Regions from separate parts of the Laceyella putida genome, predicted to be linked through region 2. Evidence: a T-box and tRNA genes for the amino acid it is inferred to sense, from the RefSeq annotation. Region 2 holds a T-box; the other holds one or more tRNA genes.

Region 1 (4,210 bases), on a different contig from region 2:
GCGCCTTTGTCATGATCCTTTCAGTCCCCCACCACATGAATTCTTGTTTTGGAACTTATTTTTTTAGCATCTCCCGACCTCGTACCCATTACGACGCGAAAAGTCAATTGTTCTTCCCTTCACACATCTATATAATATAGACAATGAATTTTATGTTATAAAAAAAGGATGGTGCTTGATGTCAACCCAATGGCCTCGCTTTCAAGACCTGTGCCCACAATTGGGAGCCAGCCTTTATCTCAACACAGGGACGTGCGCTCCCCTATTGGACCCCATACATGAAGCCATCGCCCAAGCCAACCATTTCCTCCAGTATCCTTCAGCCAAGCCCTGGCTGTTCACGGAAAACGCCTGCACGCAAGTGCGCTTGAAACTGGCCGCTTTGTTGCGGGCTCACCCCGACGAAATCGTGTTGACAGAGAACGGCACGTTCGGGCTAAACACGGTCATCGCCGGCATCCCTTGGCGGGAAGGGGATGAAATCATCATCACCTCACATGAGCATGTGAGCAGCCTGATCCCTTGCTTTAGCATCGCCAAACGTTACCACCTCAAGGTAACGATCCTTCATCTGCACGGCAAAACAGATGAGGCGGTGATCGGGGAATTGCTCCAATTGATCAACAAGCGAACGCGCCTCATCATCATGAGCCATATCACTTGGAATACGGGACGCATTCTGCCTGTGGCCGAAATATGCCAACTGGCCCGGGCCCATCAGGTGTTCACATTGATTGACGGCGTGCAAGGGGCGGGACAAATCGAAGTGGACGTGAAGGCCATCGGTTGCGATGCCTATGCCCTGTCGGGCCATAAGTGGTTATTGGGCCCAACCGGAACAGGCGCCTGCTATGTCTCCGCAAGCCTGTTGGAACAACTTTGGCCCCTCGCTTCAGGTTATTGCTCAATCACAGGGTTTTCGCTTGACGGTGAGATTGACTGGAAAACGAATTCAGAAAAACTGGAATACTCGACCAAAAACACCGCCCTGTATACCGGCCTTGGCCGTAGCTTGGAACTATTGGAACAATACCAACTCCCCGCCATCACCTCACACATCCACTGTTTGGCTACTTGGTTCAAGGAGCAACTGCAGCTTCTTTCCGGTGTCACCCTGTTTACCGACCTCACTTTTCCCACTTCCGGCCTGGTGTCTTGCCACATTGACGGCGTCTCTTATGAGGCCGTATTGGAACATTGTCACAAGCAACGCCTATACATCCGCTATCTGCCGCGTCCGGAAGGCATACGTTTCTCCATTCATGCCTTCAATTCCCAAGAAGAGCTGATCCGCGCCCTCATGATTTTTGAAGAAGCGATTGCCTATGGCCGCAAACTGGGACAAGCCGGTTCGTCATCCGTCTTGATTGCCACGCATCGAGAGTGAGAGCGAGTCACAACCAGATGAAGAAACCGCTGCATCCCGATCCCATGCAGCGGAACCCATCTATTTGTCCGTTAGGTGGTATCGGCGTCAAATATGTTCGATCAAAACACATAGAAAAACCCACCGGTTATCTTGGCAGGTTACTCAATGAAATGAACGCTATTCTTTGTTAGCAAACTGCTTACGGATCACTAGGTTCAGTTCCAACATCACCTAATCGTACCCATGGATAAAGGAGTATCGTCTCTCCCCCTTACATTTAAACCGTTGCGATGAACCTTTTTGGAATATACCGAATACTTGTCCATTCTGTTTTCGTTGACGATATGCCCTGGACAAGCCCAGCTCACAACATGTTCTAAAATAAGGAATCGCTTCGCCGATTTCTTCTCAGCAAGAAGTGCTTCTCCCAGCAACATGCTCGAGCATATTTTGGCATTCTATTCTCTCTTTTCGCAACCTCCATTCCTTTCTGCAATACCTTTTTTGCTTTCTAAACTTTTTGTTGCTTGTTGTATACTTCCCCCAACTCCACATGAGCATTGACAATCATCCTATTCATCGCTGGGTTTATCATCCTAAGGTTTATATCATAGGAAATGGGATAAACAAAAAAAGTCTGAGTTTGTACACGATTGTACAACTCAGACTCCCTTCGTTTGGTGGGCAGTATAGGAATCGAACCTACGACCTCTTCCGTGTCAAGGAAGCGCTCTCCCACTGAGCTAACTGCCCAAGCAAAAAGATATGTAATTTTGGAAAAGTTGGTGGGCCCAACAGGACTCGAACCTGTGACCGATCGGTTATGAGCCGACTGCTCTACCAACTGAGCTATAGGCCCATGATGGTGGATGGCGGAGCTGACGGGATTCGAACCCGCGATCTCCTGCGTGACAGGCAGGCATGTTAGGCCTCTACACCACAGCTCCACTTGGTTGCGGGGACAGGATTTGAACCTGCGACCTTCGGGTTATGAGCCCGACGAGCTACCAGACTGCTCCACCCCGCGGCGTTATCGCCATCAGCGACATTTACTAATATACATCAGATTTATAAAAAGTGCAAGGGTTTTTTTAAGTTTTTTTATCCCAAATATAACGAACCCCGTAACGCCCCTTTTTCGAACGGAAGACTTCCACCCGCTCCGGGCTGTCATATCCGTATAACCACCAATCTTCCTGCATTCGCGCCGCCAAGCACCGTGCCTGAAAACGGCTGTCATATAATTTGGCCCAGTAGATCCATTGATTCATGTTGCCTTCCTCCTTCCATCCCTTATTTTTCACCGTTTTCCATTTTTCATCCATTGGTGGGCAAGAGACCGCTACAGGATATGCGCACATTTTTCCATTCGTCTAGAGCGGGCTCCCATTCTCCGCATAAGATATACCAACCAAGCAACCTTGCTGGTTTGACCTTTTCAAAAGCCGTCCATTGTTCCCTCCTCACGGCTATATGGCACAGCCGTTGTCACGTCTTCCTGACAACGGCTGTTTTATTTTTGCTTTATTGATTCAATTCCCTATCCAAGGCCTGTTCTTCTTCATCGCGCAAACGGTGGGCCAAGCGTCCTGAAGCCGCCGCCGCGACACTGGCCACCAGATCATCCATAAACGTTTGAACAGGTCCGCCTTTTTTGGTATCCAACTCACGGATGAGGCCGATCTTATGCTTATCCAAATGTCCAAAGGTGGTGACGGCAATGCTGCCATATCCCAAAACAGAGCCCAAGGCCAAGGTTTCATCGCATCCAAATAATCCTTCATCCTCTTTAACAAGGGATAAGAGCGGTTCGGACAACATGTTTTTCTCAGCCAACCGATCCAATTCCACCCCAACCAAAATCGCGTGCTGCAACTCCCGTTTGTTCAACACCGCCAACACGCTTTCCACGCACTGCTCCATGGTCAAACCGGGATTGTAAGGGATTTGCATTTCGTAGACGATCTCAGCGATCGCTTCGATGCTGACACCGCGATCTTTCAGGCTCTCCATCACCGCTTGTTTCACTTCACTGCTGTGTACTCTTCTCATCTGTCTCCCTCCCAAAGCCATCTTACCACAATCCACTTTGGTAAAAGATGCGTAAAAGAAAAATTAAAGATATAATAAAAGAAATGCGCCATTTTTCTGCCACTACCAAGGAGGGAATGCGTTATGCATTATGGCATTGCAGTTTTTCCACAAAAACATATTCAAGACCTTGTCAATTCCTATAGAAAGCGGTATGACCCGCATTATAGCCTGATTCCTCCCCATATTACATTAAAAGAAAAGTTTGAGCTCTCCGATGATCGATTGGAAGACGCCACGAAACGGTTGGAAGAGATCGCCAAACAAAACAAGCCGTTTACCATTCGCTTTCATAAAGTGAGCCATTTCCATCCCACCAGCAATACGATCTATCTGGCGATCAAAGACAGCGAGCCACTTAAGACATTGCACAGTCAAATCAATGCCTCCTTTGACCCAACTGAGTTACCTTATGACTATATTCCCCATCTCACCATTGGACAAAAAATGTCGGAAGAAGAGCTTCATGATGTGTACGGCACACTGCGTTTAAGACAGTTTGAATTGGAAACGAAAATTGACCGATTTCATCTCATGTACCAACTGGAGAACGGCTCCTGGAGCATCTATCAAACATTTTTGTTGAATAAATGACAAAGCGCGGGAGCATGTTTACGGCTGTCGCCGTGCGACATCGCCCAGACCGCAGTGAAAATAGAAAACGCTTTATCCGTTCGCGCGAAGTGTTTACATGGGTAGCAGCGCTTCAAGACTACAACTTATTTCAAACGTCGTTGATGAGCGGAAAAA
Region 2 (4,210 bases):
CCGTTTCGTTCAGGCGATGCAAAATCCATTTGTCAGCGATGGAGAACGGACCTTTCAGCTCCAGTTCTTCTGCCGATACGCCTTCCAGATGCATGAGCGCAAAACGGGAAGCGTTCCAAATCTTATTGGCAAAGTTGCGCGCCGCTTCTACCCGTTCATAGCGGAAACGTTGGTCATTTCCGGGAGTGCATCCCGTTGACAGCATATACCGCATCGCATCAGCGCCGTACTGATCAATCACATCCATCGGGTCAACCCCGTTCCCCAGCGACTTGGACATCTTTCTGCCTTCCGCATCGCGGACCAGACCCGTAAGCAATACGTCCCTGAACGGAATCTCATCCGTGAACTCAAGCGCCGTGAAGATCATGCGCGCTACCCAGAAGTAAATGATATCATACCCTGTCACCAACACATCCGTAGGGAAGTAACGTTTGAGGTCGGCCGTTTGCTCTGGCCATCCCAGCGTGGAGAAAGGCCATAACGCCGAGCTGAACCAAGTGTCGAGCACGTCTTCGTCTTGGCGCAACTTCTCGCCTTGGCAGTGTGAACAAGCCTGCGGCGCGGTACGGGCAACGGTCATCTCGCCACACGTGTCACAATACCATGCCGGAATGCGGTGTCCCCACCACAATTGGCGCGAAATGCACCAATCACGTACATTTTCAATCCAGTGCAGATAAATCTTCTCAAACCGATCTGGTACAAACCGAACGCCTTTGCCACTCTTTTGCGCGTCGATCGCCCGTTCGGCAAGAGGCTTCATGGCGACAAACCATTGGGTGGACAGATAGGGTTCGACCACGACTCCCGTCCGTTCACTATGGCCAACGGAATGCACATGCTCTTCGATTTCGATCAAGAAACCGTCCGCTTCAAGGTCTTTGACGATCTGCTTGCGGCATTCAAACCGATCCATCCCCTGGTATTTGCCCGCCAGTTCATTCATCTGGCCATCTTCATTCATCACCAGGATTTGTGGCAACTGATGTCGGTTGCCCATTTCAAAGTCGTTCGGGTCATGCGCTGGCGTAATTTTCACCGCTCCGCTGCCAAACTCCGGATCCACATATTCATCGGCAATAATGGGAATCTCCCGTTCCACTAACGGCAAGATCACTGTTTTGCCGATCAGATCCTGATACCGCTCATCCTCAGGGTGAACGGCCACTGCCACATCGCCCAGCATGGTCTCGGGGCGCGTCGTCGCCACCCGGATGAAGCCCGATCCGTCTGTAAGTGGATATTTCAGGTGGTACAGCGCGCCTTTCACTTCTTTATGGATGACCTCAATATCGGACAGTGCGGTACGCGCTTTCGGGTCCCAGTTGATGATGTACTTGCCGCGGTAAATCAGCCCCTTCTCGTAGAGACGCACAAACACTTCCTTAACGGCGTCGGAGAACCCTTCATCAAATGTGAAACGCTCCCGGCTATAATCCAATCCCAAGCCCATCTTGCGCCACTGGTCCGCAATGTTGGCCGCATACTCATCTTTCCATTTCCACACGTCTTCCAAGAACTTCTCGCGCCCCAGGTCATGCCGGCTCAGTCCTTGTTCACGCAGTTTCGCTTCCACCCGCGCTTGGGTGGCGATCCCGGCATGGTCCATCCCCGGCAACCAGAGCGTATCATACCCTTTCATCCGCTTAAACCGTGTCAAGATATCCTGCAATGTCATATTCAGCGCATGGCCGATATGGAGTTTGCCCGTCACGTTCGGTGGGGGAATCACAATGGTAAAAGGCTCTTTCTCTTGGTCCTTCCCCGCTTCAAAGAACTTTCCTTCAATCCAATACTTGTACCATTTCGCTTCCGCCTGTTTTGGATCATAGGCAGGAGGCAAATTGCTTTTCAAAGTTTCACCCATTTGGAGTCCTCCTTACTTTAACGAAAAATAAAAAACCTTCCGTCCCATTGCAAAGGACGAAAGGTTATTTCGCGGTACCACCTTTGTTCACTGAACCCATTCACTTGATTCAGCGCACTCAAGAGCCAGGTATCGGTTGGCGCCGGAACATCTTACACAGCGAGAACGCCTTCAGATGCTCAGCTCAAGGGTGACGTTCAACGGCTTTGCCTGAAGAAGCCTTCCAGCCGTGGGCTTCTCTCTCTGACAGGTATCTCCCGTCTACTCTTCCCTCTCATAGCTCACTAACCATCCATTGTTTGTTTATTATATTACAACGTTTAGATAAGAGAGTCAAACAAACACCCATGCAAAATAAAAACGGCGATCGACATCGCCGATAAAAATATGAGTCCGGACTTACATATATCAGCGAACACCAAACGTATGTCTGATGTGATCATACATCGCTTGAGGGTCAGCCAAGAACGTCATCAACAATACCGTTACGAGCATCAGGATACTGAGAAAAACCAAAAACAATACACCGCGATATGCCTTTTTCACCATGGCTTTTACCATACTCAACTTCAAAATCCCCTTCCTGTCAGCATCCAGTTTCTTATCCCTATAACATATTCTTATTCTCCATGTTTCGTACACATCTGTCTAGTCTTTCTCCCTAATTAGCCAAAAAACCAAACAAAATCTTGACATCCCGCATATAATTTGGTCGAAAGCAACTTTTTTTCTTTGGGCTATAAAAAATGGCGGGACGCTTGTCCTACTTTTCCTGCTTTCTTATTTTTCTTTGCAATCCTTTATGTAAGCGAGGAGATCCATATGTTGGAAGTGATCTTATGGGTGCTTGCCCTTAGTTTACCATTAAAAGCCCTGGACAAACTTTTACAAAAAATAAAAAACCGGGGATGACCCGGTTAAGAGTGGCGATGGTTCTTTTTTCTTTTCTTTTTGCGTCCGGGTTGGCCCGTTGCGACCTGGGCTTTTTCCCCTTCTTCTTGTTTCTTTTTGGACGGCCATAAGCTTTTCACCAGTTCTTGTATCTGTTCAAACTGTCCAATCTCCCGTTCGAAGCGCTTGGTAAATTGCGGCTCCACCGTGGCGGTGCGCGGCTGGTCGTAATACCGTCCCAACGTTTTCAGAATCCGCTCGGGATAGGACAGATACAAAGCCAACAAGCGCTTCTCTTTCGGTTCCAACTTCCACTCCCGCTCATATGCCTCCAATAACGCAAACGGGCTTTCCCCATCGTAGAGTGAAAACCGTTGGATCGCCAAGGCCACATCACGTACAGGCGTATCCACCTGCGCATGATCGAAATCGATCCAATATAACTGTTCTCCGTCCTGTACCACATTGCTTGGATGAAGGCGAGTATGGCAGAGAACCGCGCGCGGAACGGCTCCATCCTCACTTTCCCTGTAGCGTTCCAGTCCGCGAATGGCAAATTGAAAACTGCGCACCAGTTGATCCTTGCTGCTCACAAACGCCCGATCAAAGGGGGAAGCAAATTCGCGTCCCTTCCCTTGTTCCGCATACTGTTCCAGTTTCTCCAACTTTTGCTTCCAGACTTCGATCTCCTTTTGCTTAATGGACGGAGCCAGTTCGGTTAACTCCTTGCAACCCGGCTCGGTCGCCTGATGCAACCGAGCCAAAGCCGCCATCCCTTCCGTCGATGACCAGCGTTTCCCCTCCTGGGTCGACTGTCGTTTCCAAGGCACCAAATACCAACAAGTGCCCCGGATTTCCACAATCGGATCTCCCTGTTTGGTCTTGACCCAAGGCAAAAGATGGTCACATCCCGATTGGATCGCCCTATCCAACAGGTGATGCAGAAGGATTAATTTCTCCCGCGGTGCGCTGGAACGCTTTAGTGCATATTCCCCTTCCGGAACTGCCAGATAAACCACGTCACCCGCATTCTCCATATACGCATCTTCATACCCATACTGACGCAACACTTCCCACACTATAGCCGATTGATCCACTGCCGTACCCCCTTTCGCCTGACATCATTGCTTTTTGCCATACCAACCAAACGAGGAAATAACCGGATTCTGAATTTTTTGGTTGGGGCCCGACCGCTGCGGCACACACAAAATCTGCCCTTCGGTCAACAAATCCGTCTGCAATTGGTTCAATCTGATCAACTCATTCGCTGATACTTCATATTTGTTGGCCAGCGTATCAATCGTGTCTTCTTGCTGCACGATCACCATTTTCAGCGGCACAAACGACTCTTCTTTGTCCCGCAGCAACCAGCCGATCCAGGAAGAGGACTCCTGTTCCCCTGATTTGTCTTGCGCTTTTTCCGCATCCGCTTCTGCCTCTACTATTTCT

The links. The T-box of region 2 lies ahead of ACFQNG_RS06630 (valine--tRNA ligase). A T-box ahead of a tRNA ligase gene usually reads a tRNA of that ligase, here a tRNA-Val.
Region 1: it has a tRNA-Val gene. The T-box ahead of ACFQNG_RS06630 (valine--tRNA ligase) is inferred to sense a tRNA for this amino acid. The anticodon was not compared.

The regions. Positions count from the first base shown of each region.
Region 1 is NZ_JBHTBW010000047.1:24,223-28,432, reverse strand. Features, by position in the region: gene ACFQNG_RS14380 (aminotransferase class V-fold PLP-dependent enzyme) at 179-1,387, shown strand; tRNA gene ACFQNG_RS14375 (tRNA-Val) at 2,048-2,122, opposite strand; tRNA gene ACFQNG_RS14370 (tRNA-Ile) at 2,153-2,228, opposite strand; tRNA gene ACFQNG_RS14365 (tRNA-Asp) at 2,240-2,316, opposite strand; tRNA gene ACFQNG_RS14360 (tRNA-Met) at 2,320-2,396, opposite strand; gene ACFQNG_RS14355 (hypothetical protein) at 2,461-2,640, opposite strand; gene ACFQNG_RS14350 (phosphatidylglycerophosphatase A family protein) at 2,894-3,421, opposite strand; gene ACFQNG_RS14345 (2'-5' RNA ligase family protein) at 3,545-4,054, shown strand.
Region 2 is NZ_JBHTBW010000019.1:60,052-64,261, reverse strand. Features, by position in the region: gene ACFQNG_RS06630 (valine--tRNA ligase) at 1-1,870, opposite strand, end outside; T-box leader at 1,920-2,157, opposite strand; gene ACFQNG_RS06625 (hypothetical protein) at 2,279-2,437, opposite strand; gene ACFQNG_RS06620 (phosphotransferase) at 2,788-3,858, opposite strand; gene ACFQNG_RS06615 (LysM peptidoglycan-binding domain-containing protein) at 3,883-4,210, opposite strand, start outside.